Regions from separate parts of the Paenibacillus sp. 01T424 genome, predicted to be linked through region 1. Evidence: riboswitches for the same ligand, from Rfam matches in the RefSeq annotation. Region 1 holds a riboswitch; each other region holds the start of a gene.
What was found. Region 1 has a riboswitch for cyclic di-AMP ahead of AC1DPK_RS03850 (NAD-binding protein). Riboswitches for the same ligand answer to the same signal wherever they lie in the genome.
Positions count from the first base shown of each region.

Region 1 (4,214 bases):
AAACACGGTAATATTAAAGCCTATGCGTTCTTGAGAATTAAAGTAATTTGGAAAAATAGTCATCAGCAGAACGATAACCGTCCCTACCTCGACAACAAACATAACGGGATTTTTCATCATCGTAACTGGATTTAATTTCACAAAGCTATCGACAACGGCATGTTTAACCGCGTCTCCCGACAGCAAATTATTCTTCTTATTTTTATTCATTATCGTTCACCTCATCCGTTAGCGGAGTGTCAAATATTCTGCAACCGGCCCAAGCACGATGACCGGCAAGAAGGTTAATGCACCAATTAAAAGAACAGTACCAATTAGTAATATAGTGAAAAGTCCATTATCTGTACGGAACGTCCCGATTGTTTCTGGAACAGGCTGCTTGCGAACAAGAGATCCTGCAACCGCAAGCATCGCAATCACCGAAATATAGCGGCCGGTCAGCATGACAAGTCCAGTGCTAATATTCCAGAAAGGCGTATTATCGCCTAATCCCTCAAAGCCGGAGCCATTATTCGCAGCCGATGACGTATATTCGTAAAGCACCTGGCTAATGCCGTGAAACCCTGGATTCGTTATCGCCCCGTGACCCAAATCCGTCATAAAAGCGATGGCTGTGGGCACTAATATAATGAAGGGATGAACTAGAATCGCTATCGCTATCAGTTTCATTTCTCGCGGCTCTACTTTTCGTCCCAGAAACTCTGGCGTTCGGCCGACCATCAGCCCGCATATAAACACAGCTAGTATGGCGTACATGAGCATATTGATAAGCCCTACTCCCTTGCCTCCAAAGACGACATTAAGCATCATTTCAGCAAGCGGAACCAAGCCGCCAAGCGGTGTAAGCGTGTCATGCATATTGTTGACGGTACCCGTTGTCGCAGCAGCTGTTACCGTTGTGAACAGTGCCGATTGCGCGATACCGAACCTTACTTCCTTGCCTTCCATGCTTCCTTGAGTCGCGTCGATTCCTAGTGCGCTCATTGCAGGATTGCCTGTTTTCTCCGATGTGTAAGCAAGGCTTAGAAACACAAGAAACAGACACATCATGGCGGAGAATACAACCCAGCCCTGCTTTTTGTTTTTAGCAAAAAGCCCAAATGCATAAGGCAGTGAAGCCGGCAGCGCCCACATCGACAAGATTTGAATCACATTCGTTAATGGATTTGGGTTTTCAAATGGATGAGCCGAGTTCACTCCAAAAAAACCGCCGCCGTTTGTGCCCAAATGTTTGATGGATTCAAGCGAAGCTACAGGACCGATTGCAATTTGCTGCATGGCTCCCTCAAGCGTTTTAATTGTAAATGTTGGATCAAGTGTTTGCGGCACCTGAAGAGCGACAAGCACTAGCGTGATAATAAAGGAAATCGGAAGAAAAATTCTTGTGTGTGCTTTTACAAAATCCTCGAAAAAGTTGCCGATCGTCGTTCCTTTACTCGTAATCCCACGAACAAACGCGATGGCAACCGAGAAGCCCGTCGCCGCTGACGTGAACATCATCATCATGATGACCGCCATTTGGGAGAAATAAGATAAGGCACTTTCCCCGCTGTAATGCTGAAGATTCGTATTGGTAATAAAGCTGATGACTGTATTGAAAGTCAGTGTAGGCTCCATGGCTGCCATGCCATTTGGATTAAACGGCAGTGCATTTTGGAACCGCAATATCAAATAGCTGAAAGCAACTAAAATTAAATTGGTTGCAACAAAGCTGAGTGCGTATATCTTCCAACTCATGCCCTCTCTTTTTTTGAGACCAATAAGCTTAAATATAAATCGCTCCGTCCCTCCGAATACTTTGTCTAACCGATTGTGTTCATTTGAGAACACATGATAGACGTAAGTACCAAGCGGCTTAACTAACAATACAAGAACGGCAATGACGATAAGCAATTGTAAAATATCCATCTTGTAAATCCCCCTCTATTAAAACTTCTCCGGATGAATTAAAGCATAAATCAGATAAACGAAAACAAATACAGCCGCTATCGCTATGACAGTCATTAGCCTTCGCCCCCTGTTTTCTCAATAACACTGGAGCACCAAGTTAAAAATCCGTAAAATAAACCGAAGCTAGCTAACAACGCCCCGAACATATAAAAATCCTGCATGTAAACCCCTCCTGCATTATTTGTTGCTTAATAGAAAACCGACTTCACCGGTATGAGAGAATACGATATGATCCGCTCCAAGCCCCTTGTAAATAGCCCTTGGATTCCACTGCTGTGTGATGACGTAAATGGACTTTGAGGTCCAAGCTCTACAGCACTGTACAAAGCGGCAGCTAAGCGCCAAGCTGCTCTCGAATATAAATACCTCGCTAATGTTCATCGAAGGAACATTCCAGCTTTGACGATCATTCGTATTGATGTACAAAACATTGCTGATGCCCTGCTTGCGAAGCTGTTTTTCTTCCTGTTTACTATTTGTCAAAACGATAAATTTTAATTGATGAAACTGCAAAGTTCGTATAAATGATTGGCCAGCCTCGTTTAAACCAGCAACAATAATATGCTCTTCCTGCAACCGAATTCTCCTCCATATGGTAAAAAAGGCAACAAAAAAGAAGCCTTGGGATAAGAGGAACTTTTCCCGCGGCTTCTTTGCCCGCAGCAGAATAAGCCGCGGGAAGCACGATGGCTGTTGCCTCTCTCGAGTACACTTACGAGGTTAGCTGTCGGATTCGGGCCTTGAGAGTTGCCCTACGCTTGATCATTTTCAAGCGATTCACCCCATGAAGCGAAGTCGTGATTACACACGAATCGTTCGTTGGTTCCCCCGTTCCTGCTGCTGCAGGACTCAGCGTTTTCTTACATTTTGTAGCAAATTAAGCTTTTTTGGGCACAAAAAACCACAGAGGTCTATGACACTCTGCGGTCGAAGTTAATCGATCACAAGCTTCATCATTCCTCTCTCGGTCCACGCTTACGAGGTTAGCTGTCGGATTCGGGCGGTGAGAGTCGCCCTACTTTGACCGGTATCCATGGCACCTGTCAAAGATTCACCCCTGCTCTGCGTTTGTTCGACTCTCACATCGAACAGGCGCATCGCGTCATTATTGGTTCCCCCGCTTCCGCTTTCACGGAAACTCAGCGATCAGTAAATCGAAACTTATTTATAAATCCTGTATCGAATATTACTCCTCGCTATAAATACTGTAAAGGCAGTCTGCTACCTAATTTAGCCAGTTTCAGCCTTGCAGAGCGATTCGCAACGCTTACATTCATTTCGATCTCTCGATATCTCACTATTTCTCAGTTTTACTCTTGTTTTCAAAAATAGTGTTCAATCCCTTTCCAACGATTTTATGCGTGAATAATCAGATTTCTCTATAATCGAGAATGGAAGAGAATAAACGAGTATTTCGAAGAATAAATATCTTTTTACTGCCATAACGAATGGATTTCTTTTAATATGGCATATGGCTGCCTTTTCACGATATACCACAGTTTTACAATATTGCATTTCGGGTTTACCATAGACGGCAAGCCAATATGGCTGAGTATTATCGGTGAATTATTCAAATCGAGGAGAGATCTCATTGATGTCTACACCAGTTGAAGTACCTTTGCCAAGCTTGGAAAATCATCCTGCTGCCTTGTTTGAAATTAAACGAATTCAAATGTTTGTGCTGCCGGCTTGCTTGCTTGAATCGAATGGTTACCGTGTTTGCCTGAGGCTCTCCACTGCTAATGGTCATGGCTGGAGTGAGCTGTTTATTAAAAAATCCGAGAAGCCTTGCGACTGGATCAGATGGAGCAGTATGCTGCTAAGGTTCATCGGCACACTTCCTCTTGCGTCTCCTTTTGTTTTTCAAACAGATCCAATGATGAAGGACGAGCGTATATTTCATTTGTTTGCAGCCGCTGCTTTGCATATAGAATCCAATCATTACACTTTTCCAAACTGTGAATATGACCGTGAAGAGCATACTTTATTTAAACAAGCTATCTCTTATGTATCGTTATTTTAAGCACTTCTGATTTACAGATGCGTTAATGAAGGGTATAATTAAGAGTAAACTATTTACGCTGAATTTTTCGAATGAAAAAGCGGGGGAACCATCGCGATCGATCGAGATCGATTCGCAAGGGGTGAATCCAGGGATTTGTAACCCTGGTAGGGCTTTCTCTCTAGCCCGAATCCGACAGCTAACCTCGTAAGCGAATAAAGGAGAGATGTATATGTTGACAAATTGTGCACGAAATCTGCAT
Region 1 is NZ_JBFTPZ010000003.1:96,522-100,735, forward strand. It holds gene kdpB (potassium-transporting ATPase subunit KdpB) at 1-210, opposite strand, end outside; gene kdpA (potassium-transporting ATPase subunit KdpA) at 229-1,908, opposite strand; gene kdpF (K(+)-transporting ATPase subunit F) at 1,927-2,004, opposite strand; gene AC1DPK_RS03850 (NAD-binding protein) at 2,128-2,526, opposite strand; cyclic di-AMP (ydaO/yuaA leader) riboswitch at 2,645-2,815, opposite strand; cyclic di-AMP (ydaO/yuaA leader) riboswitch at 2,907-3,105, opposite strand; gene AC1DPK_RS03855 (hypothetical protein) at 3,545-3,973, shown strand; cyclic di-AMP (ydaO/yuaA leader) riboswitch at 4,020-4,181, shown strand; gene AC1DPK_RS03860 (hypothetical protein) at 4,185-4,214, shown strand, end outside.

Region 2 (4,214 bases), on a different contig from region 1:
GGTGCATCGCTTTGCGATTACATTCCACCGCGAGCAGCGCGCCAAATCCATGGTGGAGTCGAAGCTTGATTCGATTCCGGGCATTGGCGAGAAACGACGCAAGCTGCTGCTCAAGCATTTTGGCTCGATCAAAAAAATAAAAGAGGCCTCAGTCGAAGACTTCCGGCCTCTATCTATTGGTGATAAATTAGCTTCGCAAATTATAGCTGCCCTAGGGGAGGAGTCGTCGTCATAGACGGCTTCTTCTCTTTTTTGTGACTTAAATATTTTAGAACAAATGCAATCAGTACCGGCAGCACGGAGAAGAAAATAGCCGAGATTATGTTCGGTGCTGTTCCAATAGTGAGCAAGGATAGGCCAACTGCAACGCTGTTGAAGATGGCATGGGTGAACATGGCTGTAATGAAGCCGTATCTGACGAAGATAAAGCTGAACAACAGCCCGATAATCATCAGCTCAAACAATCTCGTCGTAGACGGATAAAAAGGATACATCACATGGCCGAGCGCCCAGAAGAAGGTAGGCAGCAGTGCTGCGGCAAACGTGTTTTTAAACCACCTGCGAAATAGTCCAATACCGAAGAAGCGGAATACGGCTTCTTCGCCAATTGCGGCAGCCCAAGCAAGCACGGGCATCAGCCAAAGAATGCCCATATTGTATGGGGATTGTGAGGCATCTGATGTTTCCCAAGTGCCAATGGACAGCTTCAAGGCGATAAAGATAACCGATTGAATTGCGAATAAGATGATCGCGAATAAATAGGACAAGCCGACGCTGCGCCAAACATAATCGCCATACCCTCTTTGACCAAAACGCGGCCATAAAGCGCGGCCCTGCGCCTTCCAGAGGCCGTCTCCGGCAACAATGGATACATAAATGGAACCTGCCATTGGAATCGCTAGCAGAACACTTACGATGGCAGTGATCGAAACGGTAGCGCCTGCCATATCCGTCTCGCCGAGCGTAGCCCGGATACCATCCAGAACGTTTAAATTCATGATCGTATAAGTAATTAAATAAATGATCGTTAATACGATTCCGTATTTAAAGGATGTATGTTTTCGATACAAAACGGAGTAAATAATAGCTAAGACGAATAAAACGAAGCTCATGAACAGATAACCGATAGAGGTAAGGTATCCAGCTATTTTATCTTGTTTCTCTACATAGTTTATGTAATCGGATGGTGCTTTAAATGTAGGTTTATATCTCGTAATGACCGTCTTTTCATTAATGTTAAGAGCATCTAAAGTGATCATAAACTGTGCATTTTTCATTTCATATCCAGAGAGAGGCATTGCGACCAAATCACCATTTGCATTCAATGATCCAGCTGGTTTCATTTGTTTGTTAATTAAAAATTGTTCACTGTTGAATGATTGATTGTTCAAAAATGTTTTAACCACTTTTTGCATTTCATCTTCTGTTAGTCTTTGACCGTCGAGTTCATCAAGCTTCAAGTTCCAAGCTACGACTTTCCCGCTGTGCATATGCAGATAAACATATCCGCTGCCGCCGCCTACGAATTTAAGATCAACCTGAAACGTATCTGTAGGAAACCTAGGGTCATATTTATCCGTATATGTTTTGACTAGCTCATATTTAGATAAGTAGCCATTCATAATTTTATCGGTTTGATGTACAGCTTTAGCTGATTTCACCTTCAAGCCTGTTTCTTTTTCAACAAATGCAGACGCCTTATCCTCCGCCGCTGATTTCGTAATGACCTTGGTATTCATTTCGCCAGATGAGATAGCTGTAATCATTGGAACGATTTGTACGGCTCCATAAATAATAAAGCAAGCAACTGCTGCCCATATAAATCGTTTCCATTCATTGGGTTTAATAGAATCAATCATAGTTTCACCTCAACTGTCTTCATAATAAATAGCTCATTTTATTACCTTAACATATGAATCCCTAAATTATCCAATGAAAATGACCGTTTGTTTTCAAAAAAATGCGAAATAACGATGTCCAGCAAGCTAGCTATGTGCTGGTTCGTCCCATTGCCCTAATTTGAGCTAATATCGTCCTGTTTGTCATAAACGTCACCTTTATATCAGGAGTGCTTAGGGATTATAATCGTTATCGTCATACTAATTGCATAGCATAGCCGAATTTCCTAAGGAAATCGGGGGAACCATAAAGTTGTCTAAATGGATGAGCCTGCTGAAAGCAAAGCAGTTCAACATTAGATAGCATGGGGTGAATTTTAGCGGTGAAGCATCGTCTTCTTCCGCTGAATAGGGCTGCCTGTCCAGGCCCGAATCCGTCAGCTAACCTCGAAGGCGTATTGGAACAGGACTCATCGCACGAGCACTTGAGTTTCCAGTGCTTTTTTTTATGCTTAAAAACAATAAATGACAATATGACATAATCAAAAAGAAGGGAAATGAATGAAGGTTAGTTGGAATGTTTTGAAGTGGTCACCCCCGCGTATTTTGGTAAGTGGATTCGCTCTTATTATATTGCTGGGTGCCTTATTATTATCCATGCCTTTTGCATCGGTAAGCGGTGAGAGATTGCCTTTTATAGATGCGCTGTTTACGGCAACCTCGGCAACCTGTGTAACAGGGTTAGTTGTCGTTGATACCGGAACTTATTTCTCTATATGGGGTCAAATCATATTAATGTGCCTGTTCCAGCTTGGCGGACTCGGATTTATGACGATGGCAACGCTGGTAGCGCTCGTACTTCGCAAGAGGATTTCGCTGCGTGAGCGGCTTTTGCTGCAGGAATCCATGAACCAGTCGAGCATGGAAGGCATCGTGCGTTTGATTAGACGCGTTATTGTGTATTCATTGACAATAGAGCTTATTGGCGCTGCGTTGTTTGCTTCGAGGTTTGCATTTGATATGCCGCTGGGCAAAGCGATTTATTTTGGAGCCTTTCATGCGGTTTCATTGTTTAACAATGCTGGTTTTGATATTTTTGGGAACTATCGCAGCTTGACCTTATACGTTTCTGATCCAGTCGTCAATATTGCAGCTATGATGCTGATTATTTCGGGTGGACTCGGCTTTGTCGTTATGTCGGACCTGATGGAGTTCCGCAAAAACCGCAAGCTGTCGCTGCACAGCAAGGTCGTGCTATCTATGACAGGAACGCTTATTGCAGTAGGGACACTCGTCATATTTATTTTTGAATTCTCGAATTCGAAGACACTGGGCTCTCTGGACTGGGGCGGGAAAATTTTGTCCTCGTTCTTCCAGTCGGTAACGCCGCGGACGGCAGGAGCCAATACGCTTGATTATACGGCTATCCGGCAAGCAACGATGTTTTTCACCATTATATTAATGTTTATTGGCGCCTCGCCCGGCTCGACGGGCGGCGGTATCAAAACAACAACTTTTGCAACGCTGGTCGGCGCTGTATTTGCAATGATTAGAGGACGAGAGGACATCGTTCTTTTCCGTTACAGATTAGGCAAAGACAGAATTTTTAAAGCACTCACGATTACTTTGATCTCTTTATCGCTTGTCATTATTGTAACGATGATCTTGTCGATGACGGAGGATCAAGCTTTTATAAAGCTATTGTTTGAAGCGACATCAGCATTTGGAACAGTAGGATTATCCGTTGGTGTTACGCCAGAGCTGAGCCTTGTTGGGAAAATAGTCATTGCATTAACCATGTTTGCCGGAAGACTTGGACCCCTGACGCTCGCATACGCGCTTGGGCCTCGTACAGAGAAAGAGCTTTATCGGCATCCAGAAGGCAAAATTACGATTGGATAGGAGACTTTGCAAGTGGGAATTAAAAAGAAACAATTTGTCATCATCGGCTTAGGGAGATTTGGTTCGAGCTTAGGGCGCGAACTCGTCCAGCTTGGCCATGAGGTGCTTGGAATAGATAAGGATGAAGAAGCCGTTCAGGACATGAGCGGTATTCTAACCTATGCTGTATCAGCTGATTGTACGGATGAAGAAGCGCTGCGCTCCTTGGGTGTAAGAAACTTTGATTGCGGAGTTGTCGCGATTGGCGATGACATTCAATCCAGCATTTTAACAACCATACTGCTTAAGGATTTGGAAGTGAAGCAAGTTGTAGCGAAAGCTTTGACTGAACTGCATGGCCGGGTGCTTGAGAAAATCGGTGTAGACCGCGTGGTCTATCCTGAGCGCGATATGGGTATTCGAGTTGCGCATCAGCTTGTATCCCCAAATCTATTAGATTATATCGAGCTTTCCAAAGAGTATACGATCGCCGAG
Region 2 is NZ_JBFTPZ010000001.1:292,126-296,339, reverse strand. It holds gene uvrC (excinuclease ABC subunit UvrC) at 1-235, shown strand, start outside; gene AC1DPK_RS01120 (CPBP family intramembrane glutamic endopeptidase) at 201-1,859, opposite strand; cyclic di-AMP (ydaO/yuaA leader) riboswitch at 2,105-2,309, shown strand; gene AC1DPK_RS01115 (TrkH family potassium uptake protein) at 2,400-3,740, shown strand; gene AC1DPK_RS01110 (potassium channel family protein) at 3,759-4,214, shown strand, end outside.
Region 2: linked by a shared signal. The riboswitch ahead of AC1DPK_RS01115 (TrkH family potassium uptake protein) and the one ahead of AC1DPK_RS03850 (NAD-binding protein) in region 1 are both predicted to bind cyclic di-AMP.

Region 3 (4,214 bases), on a different contig from region 1:
ACAAGTAATCATTTCAAATCCTTATGATAAACAAGAGGGCATGTGGCTGAAAGGGAGCTTCCATAATCATACGACAAATAGTGCTTGTGGCTCTCAAACGCTTGAGACGGTTTACCGGATGTATGGGCAATACGATTTCCTCGGCATTTCCGACCACGATTTCATTACCGTTCATGAAGGGAAACGTTCAATCACGACCGTATTCGAAGCGATGGAGGTTAGCAGTCCGCAAAGGCATATGCTTCTCATTAACCCTCCGCGCTCGATGATGGACAGCTATTCCAACGAGTTTTCGGTAGAACGGTATCAGCAGTATTCTGACCTTTGCACGAAGCAAGGAGGAATGAGCGTACTCGTTCATCCGAATCGTTATTATTCGCAGTATTGGCCGATTGAAGATATGCTCGCGATGCCTTGCTACACCGGAATCGAGATCGTAAATGGCGAAGGAAATCCAGCGTTCGACATTGCGTTTGACAAATGGGATGCGCTGCTCTCAGCTGGGCGAAAAGTATGGGGGTTTGGCGGAGACGATTTTCATGTATATGGGCAAGAGAAACGAACTTGGAATATGGTGCTTGCTGAGCAAAACACCAATGAGAGTATTACTTCAGCGATGAAATCCGGAAGTTTCTATGTTTCAACAGGCTATGGGTTTGAGTCGATTCATGCAGCCGCTGGGACGATCGAGTTTAAGCTGCTTGCGAGTGAAGGATTGGACCGGATGTACAAATATGCAACTTTGTTCGGCAAAGACGGAAATGTACTATTCGAGACTTCCGGTCGTTTCAATAGCGTTAGTTACAAGTGTCGTGGTGATGAAGGTTACGTAAGGGCGGCAGTTTATTTGGAAGGCGGTTTTGGCGCATTCTCTCAACCCCTATTTGTTGGATAGGGTGTACTCTCATACATGATAACAGTAGTCTGACGATAACAGCAGGGTAGTACATGAACAGGAAGAATGTGAATTTGAATGAGTAAACAGGTTGATCCGCGCCAAAAGAGCATCATTTCGATAACATGGCCTATCTTTATTGAAGCTTTATTTGGGATGCTGATTGGAACGGTCGATACGATGATGCTAAGCAGCTACTCTGATGGAGCAGTGGCAGCGGTTGGGATAGCTAATCAGATTTTAGTTGTAGTGGGCTTGATGTTTGGATTTGTTACGGTGGGTACAAGTGTCATTCTCAATCAATGGCTCGGCGCAGGCAACTTGCATGGCGCCGATCGAATCGGGAGAACGGCGCTTACTTTGAATGTTATGCTCGGTTTAATAGCTAGCGTAGGATTGATTGTCTATGCCGACGTGTTTTTAGCGCTTTTTAAAGTGCCCGAGGATGTGATGGCAGAAGGAGTCAGCTATCTATCGATTGTTGGCAGCTCCGTCTTCATCACAGCAATAAGCATGACGTTAGGTACTATTTTACGATGCCGCGGTATTGTGAAAGAAATGATGTTCATCGCATTGGGGATAAATGTACTGCATATTACTTTAAATTATCTGGTGCTGATGGAGCCCTTCGGCTTACCTAATTTAGGCGTAGAAGGAGTAGCAGCATCTACATGGATAACCCGTACCATAGGGATGATCGCTTATTTGATTTTATGTATTCGAAGCTTGGAGTATAAGGTTGGCTTGATTAGTCCATTTAAGTTTCAAAGAAAAAATATTGGCCTTATATTTAAACTAGGTATTCCTTCGGCAGGTGAGCATGTTTCTTATAATCTTTCACAGGTTGTAATCACATATCTAGTCACGCTGATCGGTACGGCAGCGTTAACGACAAAAATTTATTCGCAGAGCATAACTTCTTTTGTTTTTGTTTTTTCAATGGCAATAGGTCAAGGAACGCAAATTATTGTTGGACATCTGATTGGAGCCCATCAGAAGGATGATGCTTATCGATCCAGTATTCAAAGTTTGAAGCTGGCGTTCGTCATTTCGCTTGCGCTTGGTATTTGTATTTATAGCTTCTCAGGTCTATTGCTCAGCCTCTTTACTAATGATGCGGAAATTATAATGTTAGGCAAGCAGCTCATGTTGTTATCGATTATGCTGGAGCCGGCTCGGGCTTGCAACATGGTGCTTATCAGTTGTCTAAATGCGGCTGGAGATGTGAAATTTCCAGTTGCTGCCGGGTTAGTGTCCATGTGGGGGATTAGTGTGCCGCTGGCATACGTGTTCGGGATTGTGTTCGACATGGGGTTGGTAGGAATATGGCTGGCCTTTTCAATCGATGAATGGATAAGAGCATTACTGATGTTCTACAGATGGAGGAGACGTTCTTGGCAGAAGGTCGATATTTTGGCGAAACTTGCTTAACTAGAAAGAGTAACTGTATGAAAATATGGATACTCTTTTTTTGTGTTTAAACCGTTATATTTTGAAAATGTGCTTGGAAATTCATCTATTTTAATTACAAAAAAACCAGCACCTTTGACAAAAATCATGTTGTGAGCAGCTAAATAAATAATAATAATGAAGAAAAATGAAAGTATTCTAATAAACCAATTGCAGGATTATGGTAAAAAAAATCGAATTTAACGATACTATAAGGTTTATTGACATGCCGAGTTCTGTATATCGGAAACGGGGGAACCACCCAGGGTGAATTGCTTAATGTATGTTTTTAAGCATAGGGATCTTCAACCGAACCCATAAGCTAACCTCGTAGGCACCGAAGGGAGAAGTTGTTTTGAAGAAGGGTTTTATTTTATTGTTATCCTGCTTGCTGCTGCTTACTGGAGGAGGAAGCGTGCTTGCAGATAAGTCGGACAAGTCAGTGCTTACGGATTCCATAAGCGAGGTTGTTGGAACTCCTTATAAATGGGGAGGCACAACGAGCAAAGGGTTTGACTGCTCGGGTTTTATTCTACATATCTTTAATCAATTTGATGTAAAGCTGCCTAGAACATCGCAATCGCAATCAGACACAGGCACAGAGGTTAATAAAGATGAACTACGCGTGGGTGATCTTGTGTTCTTCAACACAAGCGGCAAAGGCGTTTCTCATGCGGGCATTTACATTGGGGATGGGAAATTTGCTCATTCTTCTACAAGCAAAGGGGTTACGATTACAAACCTTAACGATTCTTATTATGCAAAACGTTATGTAACAGCAAGGCGTGTCGTAACGGAAGATACATTTGCTGCGATGATGGAGTCTAAATAAAGCGTAATGATTTTAAAAACCACCTTACGAGGTGGTTTTTTTTATGTAACCATTTATTAAGTATTTGTTAAAGGGTTGTAAGCCAATAATTCGCAAGCTTACAATGTAAATAACATGAGTAATGGAATGAGGTTATAGGATTGAAAAGAGGAACAATCGCATCTTTGGTAGAGGTACTAGCTGTATCTACTAAACTAGGACTTACCTCATTTGGGGGTCCGATAGCCCATTTGGGTTATTTTCACAATGAGTATATTCGTCGCCGTAAATGGATGGATGAACGTAGTTATGCAGACCTCGTTGCTTTATGTCAGTTTCTACCTGGACCAGCCAGCAGTCAAGTTGGGATCGGTATAGGGATAGTTAGGGCTGGGTTATTGGGCGGACTAGTGGCTTGGTTAGGGTTCACACTGCCATCGATCATTGCATTAGTGGCCTTTGCTTTTTTGCTGCAAGGATTTGATCTTGGAAACACAGGCTGGATTCATGGATTGAAAATTGTAGCGGTGGCCATCGTTGCTTATGCCGTTCTAGGGATGGGGCAGAAACTAACACCGGATCGAAACAGAGCTACGATAGCAGTCATCGCTGCTGCGATAACGTTATATTGGCAAGCGGCCTATAGTCAAGTAATCATTATTGCTGCAGCTGGACTGATCGGGGTATGGTTATATCGTATGAAAACAGTCGAGGGAACTCCTGATCTGAACATTCGAATTAGCCGTTCCCTTGCGATCTCCTGCCTCGTTATATTTCTCACGCTGCTTATTGTTTTGCCATTTCTAAGACAATGGGAAAATATGGAATGGATTGCGATGTTCGATAGCTATTATCGTGCAGGCTCACTGGTGTTTGGAGGCGGACATGTTGTTCTGCCGCTTCTTGAGAACGAAGTTGTCTTTACCGGGTGGGTTAATGAATCGGATTTTTTAGCTGGTTATAGCGCTGCGCAGGCTGTGCCTGGTCCACTTTTCACATTCGCTAGTTATCTTGGTACTCTCTCTGGTGGATTGACTGGAGCCATTGTTGCAACAACTG
Region 3 is NZ_JBFTPZ010000005.1:100,304-104,517, reverse strand. It holds gene AC1DPK_RS06130 (CehA/McbA family metallohydrolase domain-containing protein) at 1-895, shown strand, start outside; gene AC1DPK_RS06125 (MATE family efflux transporter) at 974-2,326, shown strand; cyclic di-AMP (ydaO/yuaA leader) riboswitch at 2,562-2,696, shown strand; gene AC1DPK_RS06120 (C40 family peptidase) at 2,700-3,176, shown strand; gene AC1DPK_RS06115 (chromate transporter) at 3,311-4,214, shown strand, end outside.
Region 3: linked by a shared signal. The riboswitch ahead of AC1DPK_RS06120 (C40 family peptidase) and the one ahead of AC1DPK_RS03850 (NAD-binding protein) in region 1 are both predicted to bind cyclic di-AMP.

Region 4 (4,214 bases), on a different contig from region 1:
TCGGATGGATTATTTGCTCCGAGACGCGTATTTTACAGGTGTTAACTATGGAACATTTGATTTAGAGCGCATTTTGCGCGTATTGCGTCCTTATAAAGGGCAAATTGTAGTTAAAGAGAGCGGTATGCACGCAGTTGAACATTATTTGATGTCTCGTTATCAAATGTATTGGCAAATTTACTTCCATCCGGTTACAAGAAGCTCGGAAATTATTCTACGTCAAATATTTCGTAGAGCACAGGAGCTTTACGTGGGTGGCTACTCTTTTCAGTGGATGCCTAAGCAGCTGAAATGCTTGCTTCAGAACACGATGACGGTACACGACTATCTAAAGCTGGATGAAGCGCTCGTTCAGACCGCTTTCGCAGAGTGGGCGGAGGAGCATGATCCTATTTTAAGCGATCTATGTGAACGATTTCTGAACAGGCTTTTATATAAGTACATTACGCTTGAAAACCCGGATGAAGAGCTGCTAAATGAGATTAGCGAATGTTTCTCTTCTATAGGAATGAATCCGGATTATCATATGGAAATCGATTTTCCATTTGACCTGCCGTATGACGTATATCGACCAGATAAAAAAGAAGGAGAAAAGAAAGAAAAAGCGCCGATTTTGTTGTTAGATGGTTTGGAAGATATAAGCGAAATATCCTCTAAATCCGACATTATTCGTTCTATTACTGGCCTGCATCAAGGACAATATCATCTTTATTATCCAGAAGAGCCGCTCAAAAAAAATATTCATCGATTGCCGGATTCACTTCGTAAGCTTTTCAAACTCGATTGAAGGAGCATAACATCAACATGACATTACTTTTTGATACACATACCCATTTAGATTCGGAAAAATTTGATGAGGATCGCGACGAGGTCATCCAGCGTGCGAAGGATGCAGGCGTTCATATGCTTGTCAATATTGGTTTTAACCGTGAAACGATCCCTACAACGATGGCGCTAGCAGAGAAATATGATTTTATATACGCAGCAGTTGGTTGGCATCCAGTTGACAGTATAGATATGCTTCCAGGGGATTTGGAATGGATTGAACGTCTATGCTCGCATGAGAAGGTTGTTGCCATTGGTGAAATTGGACTCGATTATCACTGGGATACTTCTCCAAAAGAGGTACAACAAAGGGTTTTTCGTGAGCAAATTCGTCTTGCTCGTAAGGTGCGCAAGCCAATTGTTATTCATAATCGGGATGCTCATGAGGACATTATTCGTATTCTTCAGGAAGAGAATGCAGCAGAGGTTGGCGGTGTCATGCATTGCTTCTCCGGCAGCTGGGAAACGGCTAAACAATGTCTTGATATGAACTTCTATATATCATTTGGAGGACCCGTTACTTTCAAAAATGCAAGGGTGCCAAAAGAGGTGCTTAAGCAGGTTCCGATCGACCGAATTTTGATCGAAACGGATGCTCCATATTTAACTCCTCACCCGTTCAGAGGGAAGCGAAATGAGTCCTCTTACGTCTCTTTAGTTGCAGAGACAGCAGCCGAATTATTGGGCAAAACGGTAGAAGAAATAGGCGTAATTACGACTGAAAACGGTCGAAGATGTTTTGGTATTGTCTAAAAACGAGAGGAATAATGAGAAATAGAGACCTTTATCGCGTAAAAACTAATTTTTATAGCGATAATCGCTTATTTTTTCCTGCTTTATCCTGCTTTTTCGCTTAAATCGTCTTTTATCGTATCTTTACAATTGACCTCGTATGAAGGTATGATTCATCTCAGAGCAATAAAATTTTGTATTGGATTTCCAGTTTACGCTTAATCTCCATTCGGAGAGCGGGGGAACCATGTACGGTTTTTAATTCCGTATTTTGAATTCTTCAGGGGTGAATTTCGAAGCCATTGCCATGAGCATTGTGTAACGAATAGGGCGACTCTCTTGTCCGAATCCGTCAGCTAACCTCGCAAGCGTTATAGAGAGTGATCAACCTCGTGCATCCATTTTTCTGTATCCCAGTGAATCATTTAACCGGGAAGCCACGAAACAGATCCTCTGTCGACGGCTTCTTTTTATTTTCGAATAATCGGGAATTTGTCGACATAGGGATAAAAGATGGGGGTGGGAGGATCGATAGCAGTACTGGATTGCGTGCTCGCACGCCAATATACTATAGTCGCGTCAGTTGTATCATGCGTAACACTTGGCGGCGGGGCTATGAAGGAGGACCGATGAAGTGGGAATACTCCAGGTTAAGGACACCCATGGGAAACGATCATCCAGCATGTCTTTCGCATTGCGATGGAAGCGTGAAAACTTGCGTTTGATTCTTTTGAGTGCTACTATCTCAATCGCTATGACTTTCATGTTTTTGGTGTTGTTGTACGGAACGGCTGTCAAAAGCGTCTCCGTAGTAGTGAACGGACAAGAAACCATTGTGGAAACGAAGCAATGGGTCCTGCAACGCCTACTGGATGAACAAGCTATCGCAATTGGACCACATGATGAGGTGTCCATACCGCTTAATGCGGCAATAAAGGACGGAGATCGTATAGAGGTGACTCATGCGATACCGGTAATTGTGAAGGCTGATGGCAAGACCTCTACTGTATATACGACAGAGAGAACAGTGCAGGCAGCGATCGAGGAATTACATATTCCAGTTCGTGGTCAAGATAAAGTAATACCTCCGCTTCATACCGTTTTGGACAACGAATTGACTGTAACCGTCGTTCGCGTAGATAAGAAGGTAGCTGAGACAGAGCGTGCAATGCCATTCTCTATTGTGAAGAAGAACGATCCAACGCTGGAAGCGGGCAAGCAGAAGCTTGTTCAACCCGGCAAGGAAGGTCTGATCGTAGAGAGTATCGAGAAGCAGTACGAGGACGGTATTCTTATATCGAAGAAGATGGTCAGCAAAGTGGTTGAAACCGCTGCGGTTAATCAGGTTGTCGCCATCGGAACGAAGAAGGAAGAGCCTAAAGTATCTGTGCTCTCGAACAAGAGCCCGAGCTTTACTTCGCTTACGAAGAGCGGTGTAACGTTTAAGGCGAGAAAAGTACTTAAAAATGTCACGTTGACTGCTTATTCTGCAGACCTCTCTTCAACAGGAAAAGATGAAAGCCATCCGGAATACGGGATTACATCATCAGGCACTCGTGTGCAAGAGGGTCGGACGATAGCTGTTGATCCGAAGGTTATTCCCATCGGTTGGTGGGTTTATATTGAAGGAATCGGTTTCCGCCGCGCTGAGGATAAAGGAAGTGCGGTTAAAGGCAACAAAATCGACGTATACTTTGATAGTACAAAGATTGCGAACAAATTCGGCAGGAAAAAAGGCATCACTGTATATGTGCTGGGGCCGAATAAACCAACTGCAAGCTAATTGAGCGGTTACCATCATCTTATCGCAATAATCAATTAAATATGCCATCATAAGGAGAGGCACTGCCTCTTCTTTTTGCATGTCTAAGGGTCTAATACAGTTTATGTAGAAGGGGATGATCTTGGTGATCAAAGAGATCATTGTCGTTGAAGGCAAAGATGATACCGTTGCAATAAAAAGGGCGGTAGATGCAGATACCATAGAGACGAATGGTTCTGCTATCGGTGAGGATGTATTGAAGAGGATTGCGCTGGCCAATGAGCGTCGCGGCGTTATTATATTCACAGACCCTGATCATGCAGGAGAACGCATTCGCAAGATTGTTGCGCGTCATGCGCCAGGATGCAAGCATGCTTTTTTGCCGCAGGAGAAGGCTTTGTACAAAGGGGACATCGGCATCGAAAATGCGAGCCCCGAGGCTATTCGTGCGGCGCTCTCTGAGCTCCGAACAGAATCGGCAGATGAAGCGGGAGAAATTAGCTGGGAAGACTTAATGGATGCAGGTCTGATTGTACATCCTGATGCGTCTAATCGTCGCTTGGTTATAGGCAAGCTGCTCGGAATTGGTTATGCGAATGGCAAGCAGTTCTATAAGCGCTGTACAAGCTTTCGGATTTCCAAAACAGAGTTTACGGAAGCTTTCCGTCAAATGGAAAAGGAACTGGAGGGATAGCTGAATGAGTCAAGAGCATAGTGAGCTTAGCAAGGAAGCAGTAAAGCCATCCGCGATAGAGGTGGCTACGCCCAAACGCACCAAAGAAATCATTGCGAAATACGGTTTTTCCTTCAAAAAGAGTTTGGGACAAAACTTTCTGATCGATCAAAATATATTAAATAACATCGTAGCGGCAGCTGAGCTTGATGAAACGAAGGG
Region 4 is NZ_JBFTPZ010000033.1:9,865-14,078, forward strand. It holds gene AC1DPK_RS22950 (HD domain-containing protein) at 1-787, shown strand, start outside; gene AC1DPK_RS22955 (TatD family hydrolase) at 805-1,578, shown strand; cyclic di-AMP (ydaO/yuaA leader) riboswitch at 1,763-1,943, shown strand; gene AC1DPK_RS22960 (ubiquitin-like domain-containing protein) at 2,192-3,340, shown strand; gene rnmV (ribonuclease M5) at 3,465-4,013, shown strand; gene rsmA (16S rRNA (adenine(1518)-N(6)/adenine(1519)-N(6))-dimethyltransferase RsmA) at 4,018-4,214, shown strand, end outside.
Region 4: linked by a shared signal. The riboswitch ahead of AC1DPK_RS22960 (ubiquitin-like domain-containing protein) and the one ahead of AC1DPK_RS03850 (NAD-binding protein) in region 1 are both predicted to bind cyclic di-AMP.